Regions from separate parts of the Pseudomonas bubulae genome, predicted to be linked through region 2. Evidence: riboswitches for the same ligand, from Rfam matches in the RefSeq annotation. Region 2 holds a riboswitch; each other region holds the start of a gene.
What was found. Region 2 has a riboswitch for cobalamin ahead of V6L81_RS14815 (ABC transporter substrate-binding protein). Riboswitches for the same ligand answer to the same signal wherever they lie in the genome.

Region 1 (10,251 bases), 210 kb from region 2:
GGCACAACTACCGCGACAAGCGTAACGACTATGAAAAGCTGCGGCAAAAGGCCTATGCCGATATGCCGCCTCCAAGCTGGTCGACCCTGTGGGCGGGCAACGACAACGCTTTGCTGACGGTATTCCGCCACTTTGACAGCGCCAGTGTCAGCAAGGGCCTGATCGGCGAGATCCCGCAAACCATGTGGCTGTTCGACTACCCCTTGCTGGAGCGCACCTACTACCAGTTGGCAGTCAACTTCGACGTATTCGGCAATGTCTCGCACCAGGCTCAGACCCGTCTGTACTTTGACTTGATCCGCAACGGTGCCGAAGTCAACTTCCTGCGCCTGATGCCCGCCGATTCCAGAGCGTCGATCCTCAGCGACTGGTATCAGAACAGCGGCAAGCTGAAGATGTGGATGGACTACCAGAAAATTGACACAGACACCCCGACCGGCATGAAGCTCGACCCGGCCGACCCCAAGCGTGACTTCGCCCTCAAGCTGATTGAGCGCACCGGCACCCTGAATGCGCGCCCCGACCCGATCAACCGCTGCTCGGGTGCATACTGCTCACGGCCCAATATTGCGCAGGAATTCAAATACGCCGAGCAAGCGCTCAGCCGTTTGACCTCGCGGCCTGCTGCCGGGCTGGACGTGATCAATCAATTGCCTGAAGCCACCATGCTGCGTATCGAAGGTGCAGACGGCAAGCGCGAGATGTACAGCATGTTGCGCAACCGTGCTCACACCAACGTGGCCTTTATGCTGGGCGAGGAGTACCGCCTGGAGCCGGGGCTGGACACCTTGACCATCTACCCGGGAGTGCTGAGCAGCTACCCCAATTTCATGTTCAACATCCCTGCGGATCAGGTCGAAGCCTTTGTCGAGGCCATGGAGCAATGCAAGGATCAGGCAACGTTCGACACCATCGTCGAGCGTTGGGGCATCCGCCGCAGCCACCCGCAGTTTTGGCAGTACTTCCATGATATAGGCCAGTACATCAATGAAACCGACCCGGTTGAAGCGGGCGTACTGGACATGAACCGCTACGAAAACCTGTAAAGGGGCGGTTGAAATTGAACGAATGGGACGCAGCTTTCCTGACAAAAATACTAGGACTTTGTCAGGCGCGCCGATTGGCGTAAACTGCGTCCCATGTCTGCGAGGAGATTCCATGAGCGCCATAACGATTACCGACGCTGCCCACGATTACCTGGCTGATCTGCTGTCCAAGCAGAACACCCCGGGTATCGGTATCCGCGTTTTTATCACCCAACCCGGTACTCAGTACGCTGAAACCTGCATTGCCTACTGCAAGCCGGCTGAAGTCAAACCTGAAGACACCGCCATTGGCCTGAAAAGCTTCACGGCCTGGATCGATTCTTTCAGTGAACCGTTCCTGGACGATGCCGTGGTGGACTACGCAACGGACCGTATGGGTGGTCAGCTGACCATCAAGGCGCCAAACGCCAAAGTGCCGATGGTCAACGCCGACAGCCCGATCAACGAGCGCATCAACTACTACCTGCAAACCGAGATCAATCCCGGTTTGGCCAGCCACGGTGGTCAGGTCAGCCTGATCGAAGTGGTTGAAGATGGTATCGCGGTGCTCAAGTTCGGTGGCGGTTGCCAGGGCTGCGGCCAGGCGGACGTGACCTTGCGTGAAGGCATCGAGCGCACCTTGCTGGAGCGTGTGCCGGAGCTCAAAGGCGTACGTGACGTGACCGACCACTCGCAGAAAGAAAACGCCTACTACTAACAGGGCGTTCGCTGCGAAGCTGAAGAAAAAACGGTGCCCCGTGAGCACCGTTTTTTTATGGTTGTTTAAAAGCCCTCAGGCCGCACTCAAGGTCGATACAAGTGTGCATGCCCCGCCCGGTACAGCGACGACTCGGCGAAACTGTCATTGGCCAGCACCCGGCCCACCAGAATCAGCGCGGTACGCCGGAAGCCCTTGGCCTGAACCTTGGCCGCAATATCCGCCAGCGTACCTTGCACCCAGTCCTGATCTGGCCAACTGGCACGGTGAATCACGGCAATAGGGCAGTCGCTACCGTAGTGCGGGATCAGCTCGGCAACGATTTTGTCCAGATTCTTGACCCCCAGATGAATCGCCATGGTTGCCTTGTGCTGTGCCAGGCTGGCCAGTTCTTCGCCGGCGGGCATCACGGTTTTCTCCGCATAGCGGGTCAGGATCACGGTCTGGGAAATATCAGGCAGGGTCAGTTCCGCCCCCAAAATGGCTGCGCAGGCCGCCGTGGCTGTCACTCCCGGAATGATTTCAAAAGCGATGCCCAGCTCGCGCAGGCAGCGTATCTGTTCACCAATCGCGCCATACAGGCTCGGGTCGCCGGAGTGTACGCGGGCCACATCCTGGCCTTTGGCGTCGGCCACCTTGATCAGCTCGATGATCTGTTCAAGGTGTAGCTCGGCGCTATTGATCACTTGCTCGGCCTGGTGGCCTGTCAGGACCGCTTGCGGCACCAGTGAACCTGCATAAATGATCAGCGGGCAGCTGCGAATCAGGCGCTGGCCCTTGACAGTAATCAGCTCTGGATCGCCGGGCCCGGCGCCGATGAAATAAACGGTCATGGCAGTCTCTTGAAAAGGTCGAGATAGAGCTGTTCGTGAACAACGCTCATAGTGAGGCGGGGGATTATCGCGGGTTTTACCGGGCGCAGGCTAACGCAAAGGTGGCCATGGAGGTTTTTTTACGTGTGATCAACAAAGTCGCCGGTGCCCCGGCCAGCTGTGTGGCCAGGGCCAGGGCAGCACTTTCGGCAATGCCAAAACAACCGGTTTGAGCGAACGCGGTAGCCGAGTGATGGCTGAGCCGGGGTGAAAACTCGGCCATTTGCGCGGCGCTGAACAGTTCCAGTTCGAGGTTTAGCTCTGTTGCCAGTTGCAGCAGCCCGGGCTCGTGGCGCTTGAGGTCAATACTGGCCAGGGCACGGATCGCACTCAGTGCAATGCCGGCCTGGCTCAGGCTGTCTTCGATCAACGCCAATAGCGCTTGTGCGCTGCAACCCCGGCGACAACCCAGGCCAATCACCAGGCTTGGCGCTGCGCCGGTCGCTGTCATGCCGAGTACTGACCTGCAGGATTGCGCCGGAACAGCCAGGCGCTGATCACGCCCAGTGCCAGCCAGAAAGCCAGGTTGGTCAGTTGTGCGGCAAGCTTGAACTGCGACTCCAGTGCCTCAGGTGCCAGGCTTGAATGCACCAGCGGCTGCGGCGCGCCAAAGAGATGCGGCACCAGCACAATCGCCACCCCCAGCACTTTGAGTGCCCAATGCTTGCCAAATACCAGCAGGGCAATGGCCACGGCCGTCGAGGCTGCAGTGCTGACCCACCAGAGCTGGCGTTGCAACAGATCCGCCGCGGCAGTGCCCGGCAGTTCAGGCGGCAAGCCCATGGTCGGCGCCAGGCAGAACACGGCATAGCCGGCCAGGCCCCAGAGCAGGCCCTGGGATGTGCGGGCGGGTGCGCGCAGGGTGTACAGGCCCGCCAGCATCAGGGCAAAACCCACCGCGACCACCAGGTTGCCACCGGTGGTGGACAGCACGCGCTGCCAGCCATCTTCCGGCTCCCAGGCCTCGGCGTCATGCTCATGTGCAGGCATGGCCATGTCGGCATGTTCGTGCACTTCGCTAGCAGCGGGTTTTTCGTAGGTTTCGGCCTGCAGAATCAGCGGGGCAACCCAAAAGCTTTGCAGCAGGGTCAGCAGCAGGGCGGCCAGCAGGCCGGTAAAGCCTGCCGTTCGAGCGATACGCTTGATCATGGCAGGCAGTCTCAATGGCACGGAAAGGCGGAGCTGTGACGGGTGTCATGAGCTGCGTTGTGCACGGCATCGATATGCGAAAAACCGGCGAAGTAAACGAGGAAAGCGCCCAGTACGGCAGCGCCGACAGCGGCCACGATACGTTGGCTTTGGGTGGTGCTACTCGCAGCGGAGTGGGTACGGCTGGTGCTGATGGACATGGCGCTTGCCTCGGGTCGGACGACGGGCAGCAAAGCGCAAGAAAACCCCGCGAACGAAGCTCGCAGGGTTTAACAGCGCCCGCCCACCGCGGGTTTGTTATTCGAAATAATCAGGCCGGTCTCCGGGCTTGCGAGGGGCTCATGGGCTGAACCTGCAAACATCTCCTTCCCATGCCAGTGGCACAGTGGACGTGATGTTTCTCTCGCTTACCGTTGCGGGGGCAGCGCCGGACTTGTCAGGGCAAAAGCCTGACGCACCGGTTTCCCGTTTCACCCTGTGAAGGGCACCTGATACAAGATGTGTAGGAAACCACAGCCCTGTGGGGCCGTCAATTGCAGAGGTATGCCTGGCTTTTGATTTTCATGTGTGTGGCTTGCCTGCGATGCGGGTAACGCGGTCTTTCAGGGGCACCGCAGTGACGCGATCGCGAGCAAGCCCGCTCCCACAGACTTCTCATGCATTGATCAGCATGCTTTTGACTTTTGCGCGCAGTTGGTCAATGGAGAAAGGCTTGCCGATCACCGCCATGCCTTCTGCAATCTCCAGGGTCTCGGCGTAGCCGCTGGCAAACAGCACTGGCAATGTCTGGCGCAGTTCGCGGGCCTTGGCAGCCAGTGTGCGGCCGTCCATTCCCGGCAGGCCAACGTCGGTCATCAGCAGGTCAATGTTGCGGGCTGTGTCCTCAAGCAGTTCCAGAGCGCGCTCGCTGCCATCGGCTTCAAGCACGCTGAACTCCAGTTCTTGCAGTACATCAACGATCAGCATGCGAACAATGGCGTCGTCTTCGACCACAAGGATGGTGGAGGGTGTTGCGGACATAATCATGATCTCGATAAAAATTTAAGCGCAGTTGCCACAGCGAGTAAGCATAGCCTTCACCTGCCTCCCTATGTGTGTAAAAACGTATTTAAAGGTAAGAAATTAGAACTATTGCTCGATAATCCGGCAAACTCCAGTTTTTTATGACTGTCACGGGCCTGAAAATGAACGCACCTGCATCAATCGACGAGCGAAGCTTTCGCAAGCTCCTGAGTCGCAACGTCGGTTTGCCTTTGGCCGTCGGTGTGCTCAGTGCTGCATTGTTTGTGGTTATGGTCAGCTATTTGCTGTCGGTGATCAGGTGGGTCGAGCACAGTGATCGGGTCATCAGCAATGCCAATGACGCGGTGCGCCTGACGGTCGACCTCGAAACCGGCATGCGCGGTTTTCTCATCACCGGTGATGAGCATTTCCTCGACCCCTATGCCGTCGCCAAGCCGCAAATCAATGTGCAATTAAAAGGTTTGCAGGAGCTGGTCAGCGATAACCCCCAGCAGATTGACCGCCTCAAGCGTCTTGAAGCGTTGCAGGATGAGTGGAATGTCTACGCACAGTCGATGGTCGACCTGCGCCGCCAGGACGGTGACTACCGTTCGGCAGTGCAGGCCGGACGCGGCAAGCGCCTGAGTGATGAAATCCGTAAGGAATATGACGATTTTATTCAAATGGAGCAGCAACTGCGCATGGCGCGCAGTGAAGACGTCAGCCGTACCACGATTATCTGTATCGCCCTGTACCTGTGTTTTGTACTGGGCTTGAGCGGCTTTCTGGCCTATGTAGGGCGTCGAGATTTAATAGAGCTTTCAAATAGTTACAACAATGTCTTCGAGTCGCAGATCAAGACTGCGCAGCGCCTGGAGCAGCAGGCGTGGTTACGCAACGGTCAGACTGAACTGGCCGAACAGGTGCTGGGGCGTCTGACCCTGAATATGCTGGGGCGCAATATCCTGCAATTCTGCGCCCAGTATCTGGGGTCGGTGGTGGCGGCGGTTTACGTGCGTGAAGATCATGGCGGCCTGAAGCGTGTGGCCAGCTACGGTTTTTCCCGTGAGCAAGAGGTACAGGACCAGCTGATTCACAACGACGAAGGCATCGTCGGGCAGGCCGCGCAGCAGGACAAGCTGATTCGTCTGGACAATGTGCCTGCCGACTACAGCCTCAAAGTAACCTCCGGGCTGGGCCAGGGCAGCCCGCACAGTGTGCTGGTGGTACCGACCAGTGATGATGACCGGGTCAACGGGGTGATTGAGCTGGGGTTTCTGCGCCCGCTGAGCGCGCGCGATATCGAGCTGTTCGAACTGATTGCCGACAATATCGGCACCTCGATCGAAGCTGCCCGCTATCGTCAGCGCCTGCAGGAAGTGCTGGCCGAAACCCAGCAGCTCAACGAGGAGCTGCAAGTCCAGCAGGAAGAATTGAAAACCGCCAACGAAGAACTCGAAGAGCAGTCGCGCATCCTCAAAGAGTCGCAAACCAGCCTCGAAACCCAGCAGGCCGAACTTGAGCAGACCAACGAAGAGCTGGCTGGCCAGCGTGACGCGATGGATCGCAAGAACACCGAGCTGAATCGGGTCCAGATCCAGCTTGAAGACCGCGCGGATGAGTTGCAGCGCTCCAGCAAGTACAAGTCGGAGTTCCTCGCCAACATGTCCCACGAGCTGCGCACGCCGTTGAACAGCTCGCTGATTCTGGCCAAGCTGCTGTCCGAGAACCCGCAGCAAAACCTTAGCGCAGAGCAGGTGAAGTTTGCCGAGTCGATTTACTCGGCGGGCAATGACCTGCTCAACCTGATCAACGACATTCTGGATATTTCCAAGGTCGAAGCCGGCAAGCTTGAAGTGCGCCCCGAGAACACCAGCGTCGGGCGTGTGGTTGAAGGCTTGCGCGGGATGTTTCAGCCACTGGCAGGTGAAAAATTCCTGGGCTTTGACGTGCAAGTTCAACCCGGCACGCCGCCGATGATCTACACCGACAGTCAGCGTCTGGAGCAAATCCTGAAAAACCTGCTGTCCAATGCGGTCAAATTCACCGAGAAAGGCCAGGTCAGCCTGGTCGTGTCCCGTGAGCCGGGAGAAGGAGTGGCCTTTGCTGTGACCGATTCGGGCATAGGCATCGCCGCGGATCAGCAGGAAAGCATTTTCGAAGCCTTCCGCCAGGCTGATGGCACCAGCAACCGCCGCTACGGCGGAACTGGCCTGGGCCTGTCGATTTCCCGCGACCTGGCGACCTTGCTCGGTGGTTCGATCACGGTCAGCAGCGAGCCGGGGCAGGGCAGCACCTTTACCTTGGTGCTGCCGGAGCAATATGTGGAGTCGGCCGAGGAGTTGGCGCAACTGTCCGCCACTGCCGCGCCACGGCCAGCACCCGCGGCCCTCAGGTCTCAGCCGTTACCCGTCGTTGTGCCACCGGTAGAGATTGCGCGCTTTATGGATGATCGCGAGCAGGCGCCGTTTGCCACGCGTTGCATCCTGGTGATTGAAGATGAGCCCAACTTTGCGCATATCCTCTTCGATCTTGCACATGAACTTGGCTATCGTTGCCTGGTCGCCCACGGTGCCGACGAAGGTTTCAGCCTGGCCGCACAGTTTATTCCCGATGCCATCCTGCTGGACATGCGCCTGCCGGACCACTCGGGGCTCACCGTGTTGCAGCGCCTCAAGGCCCTTGCGCCGACCCGGCATATACCGGTGCATGTGATTTCCGTCGAGGATCGGGTCGAGGCCGCGATGCATATGGGCGCGGTGGGCTACGCGGTCAAGCCGACCACCCGTGAAGAGCTGAAAAACGTCTTCGCCCGCCTGGAAGCCAAGCTGACCCAGAAGGTCAAGCGCGTGCTGCTGGTAGAGGACGACGACCTGCAGCGTGACAGCATTGCCCGCCTGATCGGCGACGATGACATTGAAATCACCGCCGTAGGTTTTGCCCAGGAGGCACTGGACCTGCTGCGCGACACGATCTACGACTGCATGATCATCGACCTCAAACTGCCGGACATGCTCGGCAACGACTTGCTCAAGCGCATGTCCACCGAGGAAATCTGCTCGTTCCCGCCGGTTATTGTTTATACGGGGCGTAACCTGACCCGCGATGAAGAGGCTGAACTGCGCAAGTATTCGCGCTCGATCATCATCAAGGGCGCCCGCTCACCGGAGCGCTTGCTCGATGAAGTGACATTATTTCTGCACAAAGTTGAATCTCAGTTGTCCCATGAGCGGCAAACGATGCTCAAGACCGCGCGCAGCCGCGACAAGGTGTTCGAAGGGCGCAAGATTCTGTTGGTGGATGACGATGTCCGCAATATCTTTGCCCTGACCAGCGCACTGGAACAAAAAGGCGCCATTGTGGTGATCGGCCGTAATGGCCGCGAAGCCATCGAACGCCTGGATGAAGTTGAAGACATCGACCTGGTGTTGATGGACGTGATGATGCCGGAAATGGATGGCTACGAGGCCACCGTCGAAATTCGCAAGAACCCGCGCTGGCGCAAGCTGCCAATCATTGCGGTGACGGCCAAGGCGATGAAGGACGATCAGGAGCGTTGCCTGCAGGCAGGCGCCAATGATTACCTGGCCAAACCTATCGATCTGGATCGACTGTTTTCGTTGATCCGGGTCTGGCTACCGAAAATGGAACGACTCTAAGTGCAACGAAACACCGATATCGAGTTACGGTTGCTGATTGAAGCGATCTATCTCAAATACAGTTACGACTTTCGCGATTACTCCGGCGCTTCGATCAAGCGCCGGGTCAATCATGCATTGCGTCAGTTCGATTGCCAGACCATTTCGGCCTTGCAGGAGCGCATCCTGCATGACCCTACGGCCTTTATGCAGTTATTGCAGTTCCTGACCATTCCAGTGAGCGAGATGTTTCGCGATCCGGAACACTTCCTGGCCATTCGCCAGGAGGTGGTGCCCATCCTCAAGACCTACCCGTCGCTGAAAATCTGGATTGCGGGGTGCAGCACCGGTGAGGAGGTTTACTCCATGGCCATCCTGTTGCGCGAAGAAGGCTTGCTGGATCGCACTATCATTTACGCCACTGATATCAACCCGCGGTCTCTGGAAAAAGCCAAGCAGGGGATTTTTTCCCTGGAGAACATTCGCGCCTATACCCACAACTACCAGAAGGCCGGTGGTCAGCGTTCGTTTGCTGATTACTACACCGCCGCCTACGACTACGCGATTTTTGACAAGACGTTGCGTGAGAACGTGACCTTTGCCGACCACAGTCTGGCAACGGACAGCGTGTTTTCAGAAACCAATTTAATTTCATGCCGTAACGTATTGATTTACTTCAATAAAGATTTACAAAACAGAGCCTTTGGTCTGTTTCATGAATCGCTCTGCCACCGTGGCTTTCTGATGCTGGGCAGCAAGGAAACCCTGGATTTTTCGAACTACAGCAAACAGTTCACCCCGGTGCTCAAGCAAGAACGGATCTACCGCAAGCTATGACAGCCCGGCACAGCCTGATGGCTGCACACAGACCAGTAGAAGCCGTGGTGATCGGTGCCTCGGCGGGCGGGGTCGAAGCCTTGCTGGCCCTGCTGGGCGATTTGCGACCTGGCTATTGTCTGCCGATCATCGTGGTGTTGCACTTGCCCGACGAGCGCCGCAGCCAGCTGGCAGAAGTGTTTGCCAAGCGCGTGGCCCTGCCGGTGCGGGAGGTTCAGGACAAGCAGCCGATCGAGCCGGGTACCTTGTATTTTGCCGCGCCCGGCTACCATGTCTCGGTGGAGCAGGATCAGAGTTTTTCCCTGAGCCAGGAGGAGAGGGTGCATTTTTCGCGACCTGCGATTGATTACCTTTTTGAGTCTGCGGCCGACGTGTATCAACAACGCCTGGCCGCGATATTGCTGACAGGTGCCAATCGCGATGGTGCGCTGGGGCTGAGCCAGGTCAAGCAGGCGGGCGGCCTGACCATTATCCAGGACCCGGACGAAGCCCATGTATCGACCATGCCCCGCGCAGCCCTGGAGCTTTTTCAACCGGACTGCATCCTTCCCTTGCGCGGCATTGGCCGTCTGCTTGTCGAGCTGGAACATATCCAATGCTGCTAAATGATATTCAAGCCAAACTGCTGATCGTCGATGATCTGCCGGAAAACCTGCTGGCCCTTGAAGCGCTGATTAAGCGTGAGGATCGCCTCGTCTACAAGGCCCTGTCTGCCGACGAGGCGTTGTCGCTGCTGTTGCAGCACGAGTTCGCAATGGCCATTCTGGATGTGCAGATGCCCGGGATGAACGGTTTTGAACTGGCCGAGATGATGCGTGGTACGGCCAAGACCAAAAACATCCCCATCGTGTTTGTCAGTGCCGCCGGCCGTGAGATGAACTATGCCTTCAAGGGCTACGAAAGCGGTGCGGTGGACTTTTTGCACAAGCCGCTGGATATCCATGCGGTCAAAAGCAAGGTCAGCGTGTTCGTTGAGCTGTATCGTCAGAGCAAGGCCATGAAGCAGCAGG
Region 2 (10,251 bases):
GCGGCTGTCTGTGTGCCGCAAAGCGGCAGTTCATTGATCAGCCTGACCGGCGTTTCCCTGGCAATGATCGGCGTCGGTACAGGGATCGGGCTGGCGTGGCCGCATCTGCTTACCCGAGTACTGGCCAATGTGCCTGACAGCGAAAAGGACATTGCCGGTGCGTCCATTACCACCGTGCAACTGATTGCCACGGCGATTGGCGCGGCACTGGCGGGGATGATTGCGAATATGGCCGGTTTATCCGCTCCGGGTGGCGTGGAGGGGGCCGCCAATGCTGCCGCCTGGCTCTTTGGCCTGTATGCCGTGTTGTCTGCGTTGCTGTTTATAACGGTGCGACAGGTGATTGCCCATAGTGCAAAGCGCTGAATCCGCCAGAAATCATGCCTGTGTCGATTTGTCGCAGGTATTGCTGCATCCCCCGGTTTTACAGGCTGCCGGCGCTGTAGTGCACCATTGAGGGGCGTGACTGCCGTGCGACAGCCTAGCGACAGTGGTAAATTCTGCGCCCATGCAACACGTCTACCCCACAGCAATCGTGCGCGCCAAGCCGGTCACTCCTGGCATCGGGCAGCGTACACACCTGCCTGATAATACGCAGGTTAAAGGCCTTTTCCGTTGGAAAAGGCCGCTTAAAGGAACCTGACATGAATGATTTACTGACTCGCCGCCGCGTAGTCACCGGTCTTGGCTTGCTCAGCCTGGGCTTGATCGCAGGTTGCGACCCTGGCAGCGGTTTGTCATACAAGTACGGCAAAGACCTCAGCAATGAAATCCTCGGGCGCAAGTTCAAGCTCAGGGATGCTCAAGGCAACGAGATGATGCTGGGTAGTTTTCGCGGGATGATGCCGATGATTTTCTTCGGCTTTACCCAGTGCCCGGCCGTGTGCCCGACCGCCCTGGCCCGTGCCGCCCAGGCGAAGAAAATGATGGGCCCCGACGGCGACCGCTTGCAGGTGGTGTTTATCACCCTGGACCCGGAGCGCGACAAGCCGGCGATGCTTGATGCCTATGTAAAAGCCTTTGACCCAAGCTTTATTGCCTTGTCCGGCACCCTGGAAGAAACCGCGGCTACGGCCAAGGAATTCAAGGTGTTTTACGAGAAGATCCCTACCGGTGACTCTTACACCCTGTCTCACACCGCAACCAGTTTCGTTTTCGATTCCCGTGGTGTGTTGCGTCTTGGCCTGTCGCCTTCACTGTCAGCCAAGCAGTGTGCCGAAGACCTGCTCACCGTGATGTCAGTCTGCTAATCCTGTGCACTTTGGAATGAGCCAACCCTATGAAGCCTGTTAAGTATCTACTGTTGTCACTGCTGGGCATGAGCCTGCACGTTTCTGCGCAAACCGTTGTTGATGATGCCTGGGTACGCGCCACCGTGGCCGGTCAGCCTTCGACCGGTGCCTTTATGCACATTACTTCGAGCACCGACAGCAAGCTGGTTGAAGTCCGTTCTGCGGTAGCCAAGACCGTACAGATCCACGAATCGAAGATGCAAAACGACGTGATGAGCATGCAGCCAGTGACATCGGTAGCGCTACCGGCGGGCAAGAGCGTGGCCATCGAACCTGAGGGCTACCATGTGATGCTGATTGACCTGGTCAATCAGGTCAAAGCCGGTGACCAGGTACCTTTGACCCTGATTGTTGAAGACAGCAAAGGGGTCAAGGAACAGATTGAGGTGAAGGCCGAGGCGCGTGCACTTAATAGCATGCCGATGCACCACGATCATGGTTCGATGCACTGATTCGCAGTTAAACGCCGTAGCAGCAGCCTCGTTCCTTCGGCAGCTGCTACGGTTGGTTTACCTAAAACCGGCCCGTCAGCGGGTATTCGACCGCCAGGCGTATCTGGTCCGCGTCCAGTTCGGCCTGTGCGGTATTGCCGCGATGGACATTATGTCGCAATGACATGATGGTGCCCTTGGCTGCACCGCTCTGCACCACATAGCGCGCTTCGAGATCCCGTTCCCAGTGCTTCCCGCCTTTGCCATAGCCCAGGTACGCATAGCCGCCCCGCGGATCCACATGGCTGCCGTCAATCTGGCTACCTCGCACATACGCTGCGCTGAACACCAGCCCCGGCATACCCCAGGGTGTCATCGCCAGGTCGTAACGCGCTTGCCATGATTGTTCGTTGGGTGCGTTGAAGTCAGATAGCTGGACCGCATTGGTCAGGAAAATCGCGCCCCGTGTCACATAATCAAATGGCGTGTTGCCATGCACTTTCTGATAGCCCACGCTGAAACTGTGCGGGCCCTGGGCATAGGTGCTCAGCAAACTCCAGGTGGTGTTATCGATATTGCCCGACAGCGCCTTGCCTTCATCGGTTGTGCGGTACAGGTTGAGGTTCAGCGACAGCGAGCGGTTTTCATCCAGCGCGTGGCTGAAGACGGCGCCCAGGTAATGCTGGTTCCAGGTGTCCTCATAGCGCGAGGTGTAAAGGCTGGCGCTGAGGTTTTTGCTCGGGGTATACACCAGCCCGGCCAGGTCGAATGCATTGCCTTTGGGGCCATTGGAATAATTGACCACAAAGCCCTGATTGTGGCTGCTGGCATTGCGGTCGGTGCTTTCGGTGAAATGCCCACCGACCATTTTAAGGGCATTGAACTCGTTGCTGGTGAGGAACACCCCCGTGGCCGTTTCCGGCAGCAAGCGGCTGTCGGATGAGCTGAACACCGGGGTCTTGACCCGCTGCTCGCCCCAGGACAGCACCGTGTTGGACATACGCAGCTTGAGCGCCACGCCACCCCGGCCGTAGTTGTCCTTGGGGTAGCCGTCGTTGTCCAGCCCAAGCAGGCGGGCCTTGCCGGCGCGACCGCCGCCACTGTCCAGCTTGAGGCCCATATAGGCGTGGGCATCCACCCCGACACCGATCAGGCCCTGGGTAAAGCCTGATTGCAAGGTGCCCATCAAGCCGTAGGCCCACTCTTCGGCATAGCCATTGCGATCGGAGCGCGATTTATAGGCATTGCGTGCGCCGCTGTTGCTGGCTCCGTGGCGATACTCACGGCTGTCGTAGACCGTACGGTTGACCACACTCCAGGTGCTGTCTTCAATAAAGCCCTTGGCTTGCTCCTGGGCCGACTCCGCCACGGCCAGGGGGCTGGCGAGGGCGATCAGGATCGCGGAGCGCGTACCCACGGCACTCATTTCGCCACCTGCTGCTGTTGCAGTGCAGCAGTCAAACGGTCCAGTGCGCGTTTGGGTAACGTGGCGGGCAGCACCGGGGGCTCGGTAGAAGGTTCGCCCACCTGAATCAGCATGACCATGCCCATGGCCAGGTGCGGGGTGCATTGAATGCCGTAGAGGCCGGGCACGCTGAAGGTTTGCTCTACCTCCTGGTTGATCTTGCCCTTGAACGGTTGCGCACCTTCAGGCAGCAGTCCGGGCAGTGTGGCCGCATTGTGGCCGCTTTGTGTGGGGATGAACCTGACCGTGTCGCCGGGGGCGATCTGCAGGTAATCCGGTTCATAGACCATACCGGCCGTGGCACTGCGGGTGAGCATTTTCACTTCGTGGGTTTGTGCCCGTGCCGAAGTACAGAGCAGGGCAGTGGTCAGCAGCAGGGTCAGGGATGAAATACGCATGGGTGGCTCTCTTAAATAGTATTCAAACGCACATACGCAGGATCTGCGCGCCGTCAAAAGGGTCAGTCAGGTAATGCGCCTGTACCCCGAATGTGCTCTGCAGCCGTTGCGTGGTCAGGACTTCAAGGGGTTTACCAAGCGCCATCAAACGGCCACGTTCAAGAATCGCCAGGCGATCACAGCTCAGGGCCTGATTGAGGTCGTGCATGGCGATCAGGGTGGTCACGGGCAGGGCATGTATGGTTTTTAATATGGCCAGCTGATGCTGGATATCCAGATGATTGGCGGGCTCATCCAGCAACAGGATTTGCGGGCGCTGGGCCAGGGCCCGGGCGATATGCACGCGTTGTCGCTCACCACCCGAGAGCCCGCGCCAGGTACGGTTGCGCAGATGCGTAGCATCCACATCGGCCAGTGCCTGCTCGACAATGGCCGTGTCCCCGGCTGACCACGGGCTTAGCGCCGACAGCCAGGGTGTACGGCCCAGCGCGACGGCATCAAAAACGCCAATGCTGTCGTGGGTGTCGGCATGCTGCTCGACCACCGCCAGGGTTTGCGCAATGTTGCGCTGGCTCATTTTGCGCAGCGCTTGCCCGTGCAGTAAAACCTGGCCCTGGCCGGGCACCCGCAGGTTGGCCAGCAGCTTGAGCAATGTGGACTTGCCGGAGCCGTTGGGCCCGACTATCCCCAGGGTTTCGCCGCGCTGCACACTGAGGGTGATGCCCTGCAACAGCTGGGCATCACCCACGCGGTAACTCAGGTTGCTACAACTCAGTACCGTCATCGTGCATGTCTCCGGCCGATCAGGATCAGCGCAAATACGGGCGCGCCCACCAGAGCAGTGACCACGCCGACGGGAATCACCTGGCCTTTTATCAAGGTGCGTGACAGCACATCGGCGGCAATCATGAACAAGGCCCCGCCCAGGGCGCTGACGGGCAGCAGGCGGCCATGCCCGGTACCGGCCAGCAAGCGCACGGCGTGGGGAATGACCAGCCCGACAAAACCGATGGAGCCTACAATCGACACCATCACCGCCGTCACCAGCGCCGCACAACTGATCAGCAATAGCTGCACCCGGCGCACCGGGATACCCAATGAGGCCGCAGAGTCAGCACCAAAGGTGAATGCATCCAGCGCCCGTCGATGCCACAGGCACACCGCCAGCCCCAGCACCGCTGCAGGCACTGCCAGCCATACCGAAGGCCAGCGCACGCCACTGAGGTTGCCCAGCAACCAGAACATGATCCCGCGAGCCTGCTCGGAACTGGCCGATTTGGTGATCAGGAAGGCAGTGATTGCGTTGAACAACTGAGAACCGGCAATGCCTGCCAGGATGATCTGGGCACTTACACCGGAGGGCCCGCTGGCCCGTGCCAGCAGAATAACCAGGGCAAAGGCGCAAATCGCCCCGGCAAAGGCCCCGGCCGACAGTGAAATGGCCCCGGCGCCCAGGCCAAGCACCGCGACCACAACGGCACCTGTGGACGCCCCGGCAGAAATGCCCAGCAGGTAGGGGTCGGCCAGCGGGTTGCGCAGCAAGGACTGCAATACCACGCCGCAGATGGCCAGCCCCGCACCGCAGGCCGCGGCCACCAGAGCTCGGGTCAGGCGATAGTTCCAGACAATGCCTTCGTCGATCGGGTCCAGTGCATGCCCGGCGCCCCACAGTTTGTTGGCCAGTACCTGCAGCACCACATCGGGTGCGATCGGAGTTTCACCGATAGCGACCCCGGCGAGTACAGCCAGCAGCAGTGCTGTACAGGCGGCGAAGGCAGTGATCAACCGTGCAGTCATTTAGGCAGGTCGTGGCGGCTGATCGCAGTTGCGAGTGTTTCGATGCCGTCGAACAGGCGCAGGCTGGCCTGCATCCCGTGGGCATCGAGGACAATGATGCGGTTGTTTTTCACGGCATCCATATTGCGCGTTACCGGGTCGGTACGCAGGAATTCAAGTTTTTTCTCGACGTCATCCGCCGGGAAGCGTCGGCGATCCATGCGCGCGATGACCAAAAATGTCGGGTTGGCCTTGGCCAGGGTTTCCCAGCCGACAGTTGGCCATTCTTCATCGGACTCCACCACATTGCGCACGCCCAGGGTGTTGAGCATAAAGTCGGGGATACCCTTGCGCCCGGCAACATATGGGTCGATATCCATGTCCGCACTGGAGAACCAGAACAGCGCACTGGTGGCGCTCAGGTCCTTGCCCTTGAGCGAGGCAATGGATTTTTCTAGGCTCGCCTTGAGCTGGTTGTTCAGTTGTTCACCGCGCGCCTGCACATCGAAGATCTCTGCCAGCTGGCTGATGCTCTTGTAGACAGTGTCGATACTGAATGGCTGCATGCGCGTGCCGTCGGCGCCAACCAGGTTGTCTTTGCCCTCGCAGTCAGAAGGCATCAGGTAAGTCGGTATCTTCAGTTCGTGAAACTGCTCGCGGGTGCCCACCACACCCTGCGGCCCCACCATCCACTCCAGCTGCACGACCACCAGCTCCGGGCGTTTCCCAATGACGGCTTCAAAGCTCGGGTCATTGTCGGCCAGGCGCTCAACCTTGTCGTTCTGTGCCTGGTATTGCACGGGGACATCGTTGAACCACAAAGAAGTACCCACCAGCCTGTCACCAAGGCCCAGCGCATAGAGCATTTCGGTGCCGGCCTGGCCAATGGTTACCGCGCTTTTGGGGGCATGCTCAAACGTCAGCGGGGTGGCGCAGTTCTGCAGGGTCAGGGGGTATTGCGTGGGGGTCGCATGGGCCAGGGCCGGCAAGGCCAGCGTGACCATGAGCGTAACAACGCGGTGCAACAGCATGATGCAATCTCCATTTGATCGTACACGGGGCACAGGTGCACGGACGGGAATGCATCATCGGGTACTGCTGCAGCAACAGTACAAAGCAGGATGCCTCCCCGGACACCCCGCCGGTTAGTGTGTGGACTTTGCCGGCAGGTCTCCTGACTGATGGGTCATCGCTTGCTCCAGCCTTCCCGGGGGGTATCCCAGTGGCAATCTTGGAGCAGGCTCGTCATCTACAGTTGCGGGGGCAGTTCCGTTGGGTGCTGAAAAAGCACTGCGGATTCCCTTTTAACCCCCCGTTAGGGGGGACCGGCGGCAGGATGATAATCGATCCTGTTTGCTAAAGGGGGCCGCCGTCAGAATCAGAAATACTTGAGCCAGGTGATATCCCGCCGGCGGGCTTTCAAGTTGGCGAACCAGCGCACCGGCAAATACAACGAAATGGCCAGCAGCACGGCCGTTAACCACACCGCCCCGATACTGTCGAAACCGAAATAGTTGCCCTGATTCAAGCCAAACAGGGCAACACTGGCCAGGTACAGCACTTTGAGTGCATACAGATGCAACAGATAGAAAAACATCGGGGCTGCGCCAAACACGGCCAGGGTGCTGATCCACTTGCGTTGTTGTGCCCGCTCAAACGTCAGCAACAGCAACAGGCCCACACCCAGGGTCAAGGCGAGAAACAACAGCGAAGGCGGGTATTTAGTGATATTGAAAAAACTCATCACGCTGTGCATGGCGGAGTCATGGCTTGCCCAGGGGGCTTCGCCATAGCCATTGAACAAACGCAGCAGCATAAAGCCGAGCAGGGCGCCACTGCCCGCCAGCAACAGATAGCGCTGGCGCAAGGCTGGTGGGGTGGAGCGGGTGAACCAGGGGCCCAGGCAATAACCCAGAGCAATCACGCCGATCCACGGCAACACCGGATAGGACGTGCGCATGCGTAAGCTGTCGCCCACTTCAATCCAGCCGCGATCATGCAAAATCGCCCAGGGCACATGCATCATCGACCCCGCCGCAAAATGCAGGTTATCCAGCAGATTGTGTCCGGCGATGATTCCCAGGCCAAGTATCAGCAAAACCGGGCGTGGCAGCCACACCAGGGCGGCAAGGGCGATCATGCTGACGCCAATGGCCCAGATGACCTGCATGTAGATCACCGACGGCGGCAACTGGAAAGTCCAGGCGAAGTTGACCAGAGTGAACTCCAGCAGCACCAGAAACAGCCCGCGCTTGAACAGGAACGCCGAAACATCGCGTTTGCCCTGATACTTTTCGCCATACAGATACGCCGACAGGCCGGTCAGCAAGACAAATACCGGCGCACACAGATGGGCCAGGGTACGGCTGAAGAACAGTGCAGGGTCGGTGATCTCGATATTCATCGGGTCGGCTACTTGCCGGTGCAGGAAGAATGTCTCGCGCACGTGGTCCAGCAGCATAAAGAGGATAACCAGGCCCCGCAGGGCATCGATGGACAGCAGGCGCTGATTCAAGGGGGGAGTAGGGAGGGTCATTGAAGGGTCGCTGGCAAGGGAATGTTATAAAGTACTGATACTGTATAACATTCCCTGTTTCGCTGTCACCCCTTTGAGAAACACTCTCAAAGCTGGATATGTCTAGCGCAGCACTTTCACCCAGGCCATCAGCAATGCCGAAGACAGCACCCCGGCCGTCATAAAGATATACGCCGCCCCCGGATTGCCGGTAAGGCCGATCAGGTAGCCCACGATCCAGGAGCCGACAAAGGCCCCCAGAGCGCCACAGGCATTGATCAGGCCAATGGCTCCGCCGAACACGTTCGAAGGAATAATCTCCGGTATCAGTGCGAAAAAAGGCCCATAAGGTGCGTAAAGTGCAGCACCGGCAATAGTCAGCAAAGCAAACGACAACCAGAAATGTGAAGACCCTAGCAGGAACGAGCAGAAGAAGGCCAGCGCCCCCAAGGCCAGCAGCGGCCAGATGAAGGGTTTGCGCTGCTGGGTTTTGTCCGAAGCCCAGGACACAGCCAGCATCGTCGCTACCGCTGCGACATAAGGAACTGCGCTTAGCCAGCCAACTGTCACGATGTCCGCCGCCGCTGCCTGTTTGATAATGCTCGGCAGCCACATGATAAAACCGTACACGCCAATGCTCCACAGCGCATGCACACAGCACAACTGGATCACCACAGGGCTGGTAAACGCCTGACGGTAATTGCGCACTTGTTGCATGCCTTTCTGTTCATCAGCCAGGGTCGCCGCCAGTCGGGCTTTTTCCTGTGGCGTCAACCAGTTCACCTGTTCAGGCCTGTCTCGCGCCATGCGCCACCAGACGAAGGCCCAGAGCACCGCTGGCGCGCCTTCAATGATGAACATTTCGCGCCAGCCCCAGGCCTGGATCAGGTAGCCGGACAGTACCGACATCCACAATACGGTCACCGGGTTGCCCAGCACCAGGAAGGTATTGGCCCGCGAGCGCTCTTTGCGGGTGAACCAGTTGCTGATGAAAATCAGCATGGCCGGCATCACGGCCGCTTCGACAATGCCCAGGGAAACCCGAATAAACATCAGCATCGGGATATTGGTCACCAACCCCGTGGCCATGGCGCAAAAGCCCCACAGGATCAGGCTCCAGAACACCAGTTTGCGCACGCTGTACTTCTGCGCGTAGATCGCCCCCGGTACCTGGAAGAAAAAGTAACCGAGAAAAAACAGCGCACCGATCAGCGAGGACATGCCCTTGGTGATGCCCAGGTCCTGCTCGATGCCCGCCGCACTGGCAAAGCCGTAGTTGGCCCGGTCCAGGTAGGCCAGGCTGTAAGTAATGAATATCAGCGGGATCAGATACAGCCAGCGTTTGGTCGCGAAGCCCTGGGTCTTGACCTGCGCACTGCCGATCTCGCTCAAGGGCAGTGCTGGTTCTTTAAGCGTGCTCATGGGGTGTTCCTTGTTATTGTTTTTCAGGTGCGGGTCAAACAACGCTGGTCAGGCCCCCGTCCACAAACAGGGTTTGCCCGTTGATAAAGTCCGAAGCCGGCGAAGCCAGGAACACCGCGGCTCCGCACAGCTCATCAACCCGGCCCCAGCGGCCAGCCGGGGTGCGCTTGCACAGCCACTCGGAAAACTCCTGGTTATCGACCAGGGCGCGATTCATTTCGGTGGCAAAATAGCCCGGGGCCAGGCCATTGGCCTGGATGCCATGCCGTGCCCACTCGGCGCACATGCCTTTGGTGAGCATCTTCACTGCGCCTTTGGAGGCGGCATAAGGGGCGATGGTCGGGCGTGCCAGCTGGCTTTGCACCGAGCAGATATTGATGATCTTGCCGCGACCGCGGGCGATCATGTGCCGCGCAACAGCTTGGGAAACATGGAACACACCGTCCAGGTTGGTGCGCATCACGTCGTGCCAGTCGCTGGCGCTGAAGTCCTCCAGTGGCGCACGACGCTGGATGCCGGCGTTGTTGACCAGAATATCGATGGCCCCGACATCGCTCTCAAAGGTGTTGATCGCGGCTAGCAATTGCTCGCGGTCGGTCACATCGAAGGCCACGGATTCAGCCTTCAGCCCTTCGTCGCGCAGTTGAGCGGCCACGGCACGAGATTTATCGATATTGCGAGTGTTGATCACCACCGTTGCGCCAGCTGCGCCCAGGCCGCGGGCCAGTTCAAGCCCGATACCCTGGCCTGATCCGGTGATCAGGGCCCGACGCCCCTCAAGCTTGAAGCTGTTGATATTGAATGACATGCTGTTCTCCACAAATGGCCGTTTATTATTTTCAGCGGCCTTGTGGTTACTTCACCTCAAGCTATAAGTGCAGTCCAATCGTCATTGCTGATCTCGTGATCAATATTCTTGATTAAGATATTGGAACGTACTGCAGTGAGGGCT
Region 3 (10,251 bases), 1.2 Mb from region 2:
TTGGCCAATCTGGTGTTGATTCCGGTGGTGGCGTTCTACCTGTTGCGTGATTGGAACATCATGATGGCCAAGATTCGCGGTCTGTTGCCGCGGGCTCGGGCAGATCAGATCGTATCACTGGCCAAAGAGTGCCACGACGTGCTCGGCGCGTTTGTGCGCGGTCAGTTGCTGGTGATGCTGGCGCTGGGGGTGATCTACTCGGCGGGCCTGATGCTGGTCGGCCTCGAGCTGGGGTTGTTGATCGGCTTGATGGCGGGTATAGCGGCCATCGTGCCGTATATGGGCTTTATTGTCGGCATCGGTGCGGCGTTGGTTGCCGGGTTATTCCAGTTTGGCGGGGATCTGTACCCGATGCTCGGCATCGTGGCGGTGTTTATGATCGGCCAAGCCCTGGAGGGCACCGTGCTTACCCCGCTGCTGGTGGGTGACAAAATCGGTATGCACCCGGTGGCGGTGATCTTTGCGATTCTGGCTGGCGGTGAGCTGTTCGGTTTTACCGGTGTATTGCTGGCCTTGCCGGTAGCGGCCGTGATCATGGTGCTGGTGCGCCATGTGCAGGATTTGTATAAGGATTCCCAGGTCTATAAAGGCAGTGAGGATCCGCAGTTGTAGAGGGTGGGTTGTGAAGCGGCGGGGTTGTCGCGAGGCGGCCCGGCCTTCTTTGTGCGTTCGAGGCGGCTCGCAGGCGCCAGAAAAAGCCCAATCAATCCAAGACCTTAACGCAAACCTTTGATTTTGCTCGTGGTCTGTTACATTGTGTGCCCGGCGACACGGGTATAAACTTTTCAAACCTTACACAGAGGCCACTAACGGTTCGCTTGAACTGTTCAGTCAGCATGAAACCGATTCAGCTGCCCCTAGGTGTGCGTCTGCGTGATGACGCTACCTTCATAAACTACTATCCAGGCGCCAATGCCGCTGCACTCGGCTATGTCGAACGTCTGTGCGAAGCCGACGCCGGCTGGACAGAAAGCCTGATTTACCTGTGGGGCAAACATGGCGTAGGGCGTACGCACCTGCTGCAGGCCGCTTGCCTGCGCTTTGAGCAGATGGGCGAACCGGCGGTTTACCTGCCGCTGGCCGAGTTGCTGGATCGCGGCATAGAAATCCTCGATAACCTTGAGCAGTACGAGCTGGTTTGCCTGGATGACCTGCAGGCGGTGGCCGGGCGTGCTGATTGGGAAGAGGCGCTGTTCCATCTGTTCAACCGGCTGCGTGACAGCGGCCGGCGCCTGTTGATTGCAGCCTCCACCTCGCCTCGAGAATTGCCGATCAAACTGGCAGACCTCAAGTCCCGCCTGACCATGGCGCTGGTTTTCCAGATGCGCCCCCTGTCCGATGAGGACAAGCTGCGGGCTTTGCAGTTGCGTGCTTCACGCCGTGGCCTGCACCTGACTGACGAAGTCGGGCATTTCATTCTCACGCGCGGTACCCGCAGCATGAGTGCCTTGTTTGATTTGCTCGAGCGGCTCGATCAAGCGTCCTTGCAGGCGCAGCGCAAGCTGACCATTCCCTTCCTGAAAGAAACCCTTGGCTGGTAGCTCAGCCCTTCAAAAATAAGGGTTGTAGCCGGTTTTGACAGTTTCCAGGCGCCAAAAATCCTGCGCGGCCAAAGGGCTGTGGGCGCAAAATCTGTCGTCAGGGGTGTAAAGCCTTAGATGTCACGACAAAACCATCAAGTCACATTTAGATCGATTGAATTTGCAAATGAGGATCATAGAAGGCATAGTCGCGGCTACTTTTTCTAATAAGCCACGGTCGTGCCCATGCTAAAGCGCTTCGCACCCCTCGTGCCCCTCGCACTCGTTACCCTGTTGTTTGGTTGTGCTGCTCACACGCCAGTGTCGCAGCAAGTCGTCCAGGCTCAGGTTCAAAAGTCATCTTCGGTCTCGCAAACTTCCGCTCTTTATCAGGAAGAACTGGCAACCGAAAAAGAACTGGCTGAGTTTTCTGCCAACAGCAAGCCTTATGAATTGCCAGCTCTGGCTGACAGCATTCTAGAGCGCGGTATGTCCTTGATCGGTACCCGTTACCGTTTTGGTGGCACCTCCGAGGCAGGCTTCGATTGCAGCGGCTTTATCGGTTATCTGTTCAAGGAAGAGGCGGGCATGCAATTGCCGCGCTCAACCCGCGAAATGATCAACGTAAAAGCACCGCTGGTCGCACGGAATAATTTGAAACCGGGTGATTTGCTGTTCTTCAGCACCAATGGTCGTGGCCGTGTGAGCCATGCCGGGATTTACCTGGGTGATGACCAGTTTATTCACTCCAGCAGCCGCCGCAGCGGTGGTGTGCGGATTGATAACCTGGGTGACAGCTACTGGAGCAAGACCTTTATTGAGGCCAAACGCGCCCTGGCGATGGCCCCTGCGAGCGTCGTAGCCCGCAAGTAAAGTTAATGTGTTACTTGAAGTTCTGCAGCTAAGAGCTAGAATTAAGTCGCAATGTTAAATTTCTGAAGCCGCGAAGGTGCCCCCTCTCGCGGCTTTGGGGTTCGCGGCCTGAGTTGCCGTATCCAGAATCAGGAACATTCTGTTTATGTCGATCATGGCCCGCGTTGCTCTCCTCACTTTAGCAGCACTGCTCAGTGCCTGCGCCAGCCGCACCCCGCCAGCCCCCGTGGCACAAAAGCCGGTTGTGTTTATCACTCATCCCGAAGAAACCTCGCCGGTTGCCGCAGATGTGCTTTTTCGCGCCCTTGGTCTGGTAGGTACGCCTTATCGCTGGGGCGGCAATACCCCGGATTCGGGGTTTGATTGCAGTGGCCTGATCAAGTACGTGTACAACGACGCCGCGGGTATTTCGTTGCCGCGCACTACGCGCGAGATGATCGTGATGCGTGCGCAGAGCATCGGCCAGGACAAGCTGCAAACCGGTGACCTGCTGTTCTTTGCAACCAATGGTGGCTCCCAGGTCAGTCACGCCGGGATCTACGTAGGCGAAGGGCGCTTTGTCCATGCGCCGGCCACGGGCGGTACGGTCAAGCTGGACAGCCTGAACAAGGCCTACTGGCAGAGGGCTTATCTGAATGCCAAGCGCGTGTTGCCGACCGAGCAGCATTTGGCACGTTTGCCCTAGAGCCCCTCAGCCCAGCCCTCTCCCTCCGGGGAGGGCTAGGGTGAGGGCGGCTCTTGATTAGAAAGCCTATTTTCCCGACACCCGCCAAACCTTGTTGCCTACATCATCGGCCACCAACAAGTCACCTTGCTTGTCGATCACCACGCCCACTGGCCGGCCCATGGCTTTTTCGTCGGCGTTAAGAAAGCCGGTCAGCACATCGATCGGCATGCCCTCCGGTTTGCCGCCGGCAAAAGGCACGAAAATCACTTTGTAACCACTGTGGGGTTTGCGGTTCCAGGAGCCGTGCTGGCCGATAAATGCACCCTGGGTAAAGCCGGGTAAATGGCTGCCTTCGGCAAACGTCAGCCCCAAAGACGCCGTGTGTGGCCCAACGGCGTAATCCGGGGCAATGGCCTTGGCCACCAGTTCAGGGTTTTGCGGGTTGACCCGCACATCCACATGCTGGCCGTAGTAGCTGTAGGGCCAGCCATAGAAGCCGCCATCCTGGACTGATGTGATGTAGTCGGGCACCAGGTCACTGCCGATTTCGTCACGCTCATTAACTGCTGTCCAGAGTTTGCCGGAGGTGGGCTCCCAGTCCATGCCATTAGGGTTGCGCAGGCCCGACGCAAAAATGCGGTGGCTGCCGGTGGCCGGGTCGACTTCCCAGATCGCGGCGCGACCTTGCTCCTTGTCCATGCCATTTTCGCCCACATTGCTGTTGGATCCGACGGTCACATATAACTTGGTGCCGTCCTTGCTGGCGATCACGTTTTTGGTCCAATGGTGGTTCAGAGGCCCGCCGGGTAAGTCCACCACCTTGACCGGTTTGGCGCTGATGCTGTTTTCACCGGCTTGATAGGGGAAGCGCAACAGCTTGTCGGCATCTGCCACATACAGATCGTTACCCACCAGCGTCATGCCAAAGGGAGAGTTCAGGTTCTCGATAAACACGGTGCGGGTTTCGGCGACGCCATCGTGGTCCGCGTCGCGCAGCAGGGTAATCCGGTTTGCACTTGGCACTCCGGCCCCGGCGCGGGACATGACCTTGTCTGCGATCCAGCCCTTGATGCCCTTGCTGTCATCCGGCTTGGGCGGCGAATTGGATTCGGCCACCAGCACGTCGCCGTTGGGCAGTACATAGAGCCAGCGCGGGTGGTCGAGGTTCTGGGCGAAAGCGGCGACGTGCAAGCCGTGGGCAGCCACTGGGGTGGCATTATCGGGCCAGCCGATGGCGGGGGCGATATTGACCGTTGGAATCAGGGTTTTATTGGGTTCGGGAAGCTTGGGTGATGGGCCGGTTCCCTCACTGACTTGCAGGGTCGAGCTTTCGCCGCAAGCGACCAATCCTGCGGCAAGAACAATAACAACGGCGTGCTGGCGCTTGAGCATGTGGTTCTCCATAAGATCTTGTCTGATAGTAGAGAAGCGTAGCTGTTTAAAGGTTCAGCCCGGGCGCCGGATAAAGCCTTTAGGCGCCGGCTTTAATTGACGCTCCACCCCCAACCCTCTAACCTTCGCGGCTTGTTTCAGGTGCTCTGTGGCCATGGGTCGACAGAGTGAAACAGGGAAGCCGGTGAGGGCGTGTTGGACCTACACAACCGCCACGATCCCGGCGCTGCCCCCGCAACGGTAAACGAGTCAAAGCCACGCTCAGTGCCACTGTGTTTTTTGCACGGGAAGGCGCGTGGACAAGGGTGCACCCTACAGGTGCCGCCCGCTTGTGAGCCCGGAGACCGGCCTGATCCATCCACCACTCTCGCGGCGGGCGATGCAGTGTGTTTTTTTAATTTCCCCCGCCTCCCGTTTGCATCATCGAACCCAACGGAGAGTTGCCATGAATGAATCCCCCGAACGCGACGAACGCCATCAGGCGCGCATGCTGCGCAAAAAAGCGGTTATGGACGAGCGCATTGCCAGCTCGCCCAATGAATGCGGACTGCTGCTGGTATTGACCGGCAATGGCAAAGGCAAGAGCAGTTCTGCGTTTGGCATGCTGGCCCGCGCCATGGGCCACGGCATGCAGTGCGGCGTGGTGCAGTTCATCAAGGGTCGCAACAGCACCGGTGAGGAGATTTTCTTCCGCCGTTTTCCCGAGCAGGTGCGCTACCACGTGATGGGTGAAGGCTTTACCTGGGAAACCCAGGACCGCCAGCGCGATATCGCCGCCGCCGAAGCCGCGTGGGAAGTGTCCCGCGAGATGCTGCGCGATCCGTCCATTGGACTGGTGGTGCTCGATGAGCTGAATATCGCGCTCAAGCACGGCTACCTCGATCTGGAACAGGTGCTCGCCGACCTGCAAGCCCGTCCGCCCATGCAGCATGTGCTGGTCACCGGCCGTGGCGCCAAACCTGAATTGATTGATCTGGCTGATACCGTGACTGAGATGGCGGTGGTCAAACACGCTTTCCAGGCCGGGATCAAAGCCCAGAAAGGCATCGAATTGTGAGTGTTGAAGTATGAGAGCGTCACGTCATTGCCCGGCGGTGCTGATCGCCGCGCCGGCTTCCGGTCAGGGCAAGACCACGGTTACAGCGGCTTTGGCCCGGTTGCATCGCAATCAGGGGCGCAAGGTGCGGGTATTCAAGTGCGGCCCGGATTTTCTCGACCCCATGATCCTGGAGCGCGCCAGCGGTGCGCCGGTGTATCAGGTGGATTTGTGGATGGTGGGCGCCGAGGAAAGCCGTCGCCTGCTGTGGGAAGCCGCCGGTGAGGCGGACCTGATTTTGATTGAAGGTGTGATGGGGCTGTTTGACGGCACGCCTTCCAGCGCCGATCTGGCACGGCATTTTGGCGTGCCGGTGTTGGGGGTGATTGATGGCACTGCCATGGCCCAAACCTTTGGTGCGCTGGCCCTTGGTTTGGCGCGATATCAGCCGGATCTGCCGTTTGCCGGGGTGCTGGCCAATCGAGTTGGCACCGTACGCCATGCACAGTTGCTCGAAGGCAGCCTGACCGAAGGCTTGCGCTGGTACGGCGCGCTGTCCCGCGAAACCGGCATCGAACTGCCAAGCCGTCATCTGGGACTGGTGCAGGCCAGCGAGCTGAATGATCTGGATGCGCGCCTGGATGCGGCGGCCAATGCCCTGGCCAGCACCTGTGAGGTAGCGCTGCCACCGCCGGTTGAATTCGCTGCGCCTGAGCCGGTGGCCGTCGAGCCGCTGCTGGCAGGTGTGCGAATTGCCGTGGCCCGCGACGAAGCCTTTGCCTTCACTTATGGCGCCAGCCTCGCGTTAATACGTGATATGGGCGCCGAACTGCTGTTTTTCTCACCGATCCGTGACAGTCAGCTGCCTGAAGCAGACAGCCTGTATTTGCCCGGTGGTTACCCTGAACTGCATCACCTTGAGCTGTCGCGCAACGTGCCGATGCTCATGGCGATTCGCGCACACCACAGGGCCGGTAAACCGCTGCTGGCCGAGTGCGGTGGCATGCTTTACCTGCTCGATGCCCTGACCGATGTCGAGGGCCAGCGCGCCGAACTGGTTGGCTTGCTGGCAGGGGAGGCGACGATGCAAAAGCGCCTGGCTGCCCTGGCGCTGCAAGCTGTGGACATGCCTGAAGGGCTGTTGCGCGGCCACACCTACCACCACTCGCTGACCAGTACCGAACTTGAGCCTGTTGCTCGCGGCCTGAGCCCCAATGGCGGGCGCGGCGCCGAAGCGGTGTATCGCGAAGGGCGAATGACCGCTTCTTATGTACACTTTTACTTCCCGTCCAATCCTCAGGCCATTGCCGCGTTGTTTGCGCCATGTGCCGTGAAGGTGCCATGAGCGATAACGCATTCAGCCCGCAAGAACGCGCCGCCGTGTACCGCGCCATCGCCGAGCGTCGTGATATGCGCCACTTCAGTGGTGGCACTGTGGCACCCGAGTTGTTGTCGCGTTTGCTGGAAGCGGCGCATCAAGCCCCGAGCGTGGGCTTGATGCAGCCGTGGCGGTTTATCCGCATCACTGACCGCGAGCTGCGCGGCAAGATCCAGGGTCTGGTGGAAGAAGAGCGGGTACGCACCGCGGATGCCCTGGGCCAGCGCTCCGATGAATTCATGACGCTCAAGGTCGAAGGTATCAACGATTGCGCTGAGGTGCTGGTGGCTGCGTTGATGGATGACCGCGAAAAGCACATTTTTGGTCGACGTACGCTGCCGGAAATGGACATGGCGTCCTTGTCCTGTGCCATTCAAAATCTGTGGCTGGCGGCCCGGGTCGAAGGGCTGGGCATGGGCTGGGTGTCATTGTTCGAACCGCAGGCACTGGCTGATCTGCTGGGGTTGCCTGCCGGCGCCAAGCCGCTCGCTGTACTGTGCCTGGGCCCGGTCGAGGCGTTTTATCCGGCGCCGATGCTGGTCCTGGAAGGGTGGGCGCAAGCGCGTCCGCTCAGTGAACTGGTGTACGAGAATTATTGGGGAGTGAGTCCATGAGTGTGGCGTTGCTGTGCGTTGCCGGGGTGGCGCTGGATGCGTTGCTCGGCGAGCCCAAACGCTGGCATCCGCTGGTTGCCTTTGGCCGTATGGCCGAGCGTATTGAGCAGCGTTTCAATTCCGGCGGCCGTGGCTGGCGCAGTCATGGTGTCACGGCCTGGGTACTGGCAGTGCTGCCGCTGACGATCCTGGCCACGGCCCTGTCCTGGCTGCCTTATATTGGCTGGCTGGTGGACATTGTGGCGCTGTATTGCGCACTGGGCATGCGCAGCCTCGGTGAGCACGTACAACCAGTAGCCGAGGCATTGCGCGCCAATAACCTGGATGAGGCGCGCACGCGGGTGGGTTATCTGGTCAGCCGTCAGACCAGTGAGCTGGATTCTACCGAAGTGGCCCGCGCCGCCACCGAGTCGGTGCTGGAAAACGGCAGCGATGCGGTATTTGCCGCGATTTTCTGGTTTGTGGTCGCGGGTGCGCCAGGGGTGGTGCTCTATCGTTTGAGTAATACCCTGGATGCCATGTGGGGCTATCGCAACGAACGCTTTGAGCGTTTTGGCTGGGCTGCGGCGCGGATCGACGATGTTCTTAACTATATTCCTGCAAGGTTGGTTGCGCTGACCTATGCCGCTTTGGGTAAAACCCGACTGGCCCTGAAGAGCTGGCGCAAGCAGGCACCGCTGTGGGACAGCCCCAATGCCGGCCCGGTCATGGCTGCTGGTGCCGGAGCGCTGGGTGTTGAGTTGGGTGGCCCGGCGATTTATCACGGCGAACTGCATGAGCGCCCGCAATTGGGCGAAGGTGCACCGGCGGACGCCGAGTCGATCGGCCGTGGCTGGCAACTGGTGCAGCGTGGCGTATGGCTGTGGCTGCTGATCCTGTGTGTCTGGAGTGAATTCTATGCTTGAGCACGGTGGGCGTTTGCGCAAGGCGGCGTTGCACTACGGCATTGCCGAGGCGGACTGGCTGGACCTGTCCACCGGCCTGGCGCCCTGGCCCTTTGCTATCCCCCAGGTGCCCGAACGTGCCTGGGCGCGCTTGCCTGAGGCCGATGACGGCCTTGAGCAAGCGGCCTGCGCCTATTACGGCGCGCCGCATGTGCTGGCGGTACCGGGTTCACAGTGTGCCATTCAGTTGCTGCCGCGTTTGCGCCGTAGCGGCAAGGTTGGCGTGCTGTCGCCGTGTTACGCCGAGCATGCCCATGCGTGGCGGCGCAGCGGGCATATCGTGCGGGAAATCATGGAGCAGGAAATCGACTTCTACATCGACACACTGGATGTGCTGGTGGTGGTCAACCCCAACAATCCCACGGGCTTGAGTCTGACCCCGGAACGCCTGCTGGAGTGGCATGCGCGGCTGATGCAGCGCGGCGGCTGGCTGGTGGTGGACGAAGCCTTTATGGACAACACGCCGCAACTGAGCCTGGCCGCGCATACCCAGCGTACCGGGTTGATCGTATTGCGCTCTTTCGGCAAGTTTTTTGGCCTGGCGGGCGTTCGGCTGGGTTTTGTGCTGGCTGAACTCAAGTTACTCAAGTTGCTGGCCGAGCAAGTCGGTCCCTGGGCGGTCAGCGGCCCGACGCGGATTGTCGGCCAGGCCTGCCTGCTCGACTCCGAGGCCCAAGCTCGTCAGCGCGAACGCAGCGAACTGGCCAGCGGGCGTCTGGAACGTCTGTTGGGCTTGCATGATCTGCCGCCGCAAGGGGGCTGTGCGCTGTTCCAGTGGTTGATCACCTCCCATGCCGATAGCCTTTACGAGTTTATGGCGCACCGCGGCATTTTGCTGCGCCTGTTTACCCACAACAGCAGCGTGCGTTTTGGCCTGCCAGCCGAAGAAGCTGACTGGCTGCGCCTGGAGCAGGCTCTGGCGGCGTACACCAAGGAATCCTTATGAGTACGTTGATGGTGCAGGGCACCACGTCCGATGCCGGTAAAAGCACCCTGGTGACGGCCCTGTGCCGCTGGCTGACCCGTCAGGGCGTGGCGGTGGTGCCGTTCAAACCACAAAATATGGCGCTCAACAGTGCCGTGACTGCAGAAGGCGGTGAAATCGGTCGCGCCCAGGCAGTACAGGCACAGGCAGCCGGGCTGGCACCGCACACGGATATGAACCCGGTGCTGCTCAAGCCCAATAGCGACACCGGAGCCCAGGTAATCATTCATGGTCGTGCTGTCACCAGCATGAATGCCGTGGCGTATCACGATTACAAGGCCATCGCCATGCAGGCCGTTCTGGCCTCGCACCAGCGTTTGAGTGCGGCGTACCCGGTGGTGATGGTAGAAGGCGCCGGTTCGCCGGCCGAGATCAATCTACGGGCCGGTGATATCGCCAACATGGGCTTTGCCGAGGCGGTGGACTGCCCGGTGGTGCTTATCGCCGATATCAATCGTGGTGGCGTGTTTGCTCATCTGGTCGGTACTCTGGAATTACTCTCGGACACCGAGCAGGCGCGGGTCAAGGGCTTTATCATCAACCGCTTTCGCGGCGATATTGCGCTGCTCCAGCCCGGCCTCGACTGGCTGGAGCAGCGCACCGGCAAACCGGTGATCGGTGTGCTGCCCTATGTTATGGACTTGCACCTCGAGGCCGAAGACGGCATCGACCAGCGCCAGACCGACAAGGCCGACCAGGTGCTCAAGGTGGTGGTGCCGGTGCTGCCGCGCATCAGCAACCACACCGACTTCGACCCGCTGCGCCTGCACCCGCAAGTGGACTTGCAGTTTGTCGGGCCGGGGCAGCCTATCCCGCCTGCCGACCTGATCATCCTGCCCGGT

Region 1: linked by a shared signal. The riboswitch ahead of V6L81_RS13995 (CbtB-domain containing protein) and the one ahead of V6L81_RS14815 (ABC transporter substrate-binding protein) in region 2 are both predicted to bind cobalamin.
Region 3: linked by a shared signal. The riboswitch ahead of cobO (cob(I)yrinic acid a,c-diamide adenosyltransferase) and the one ahead of V6L81_RS14815 (ABC transporter substrate-binding protein) in region 2 are both predicted to bind cobalamin.

Annotation. Positions count from the first base shown of each region.
Region 1 is NZ_CP146077.1:3,040,955-3,051,205, forward strand. Features, by position in the region: gene V6L81_RS13970 (fatty acid cis/trans isomerase) at 1-1,046, shown strand, start outside; gene nfuA (Fe-S biogenesis protein NfuA) at 1,159-1,743, shown strand; gene cobM (precorrin-4 C(11)-methyltransferase) at 1,830-2,576, opposite strand; gene V6L81_RS13985 (cobalamin biosynthesis protein) at 2,653-3,066, opposite strand; gene V6L81_RS13990 (CbtA family protein) at 3,063-3,764, opposite strand; gene V6L81_RS13995 (CbtB-domain containing protein) at 3,776-3,964, opposite strand; cobalamin riboswitch at 4,060-4,271, opposite strand; gene V6L81_RS14000 (response regulator) at 4,419-4,784, opposite strand; gene V6L81_RS14005 (response regulator) at 4,949-8,425, shown strand; gene V6L81_RS14010 (protein-glutamate O-methyltransferase CheR) at 8,426-9,241, shown strand; gene V6L81_RS14015 (chemotaxis protein CheB) at 9,259-9,846, shown strand; gene V6L81_RS14020 (hybrid sensor histidine kinase/response regulator) at 9,840-10,251, shown strand, end outside.
Region 2 is NZ_CP146077.1:3,246,632-3,256,882, forward strand. Features, by position in the region: gene V6L81_RS14780 (MFS transporter) at 1-366, shown strand, start outside; gene V6L81_RS14785 (SCO family protein) at 645-1,250, shown strand; gene V6L81_RS14790 (copper chaperone PCu(A)C) at 1,280-1,744, shown strand; gene V6L81_RS14795 (OprD family porin) at 1,806-3,149, opposite strand; gene V6L81_RS14800 (pseudoazurin) at 3,146-3,586, opposite strand; gene V6L81_RS14805 (ABC transporter ATP-binding protein) at 3,609-4,370, opposite strand; gene V6L81_RS14810 (iron ABC transporter permease) at 4,367-5,383, opposite strand; gene V6L81_RS14815 (ABC transporter substrate-binding protein) at 5,380-6,393, opposite strand; cobalamin riboswitch at 6,509-6,707, opposite strand; gene V6L81_RS14820 (DUF1624 domain-containing protein) at 6,741-7,898, opposite strand; gene V6L81_RS14825 (MFS transporter) at 8,001-9,299, opposite strand; gene V6L81_RS14830 (SDR family NAD(P)-dependent oxidoreductase) at 9,334-10,107, opposite strand.
Region 3 is NZ_CP146077.1:2,015,602-2,025,852, forward strand. Features, by position in the region: gene V6L81_RS09365 (AI-2E family transporter) at 1-612, shown strand, start outside; gene hda (DnaA regulatory inactivator Hda) at 837-1,541, shown strand; gene V6L81_RS09375 (C40 family peptidase) at 1,767-2,393, shown strand; gene V6L81_RS09380 (C40 family peptidase) at 2,539-3,078, shown strand; gene V6L81_RS09385 (sorbosone dehydrogenase family protein) at 3,145-4,452, opposite strand; cobalamin riboswitch at 4,575-4,820, shown strand; gene cobO (cob(I)yrinic acid a,c-diamide adenosyltransferase) at 4,898-5,509, shown strand; gene V6L81_RS09395 (cobyrinate a,c-diamide synthase) at 5,520-6,833, shown strand; gene bluB (5,6-dimethylbenzimidazole synthase) at 6,830-7,480, shown strand; gene cbiB (adenosylcobinamide-phosphate synthase CbiB) at 7,477-8,385, shown strand; gene cobD (threonine-phosphate decarboxylase CobD) at 8,378-9,370, shown strand; gene V6L81_RS09415 (cobyric acid synthase) at 9,367-10,251, shown strand, end outside.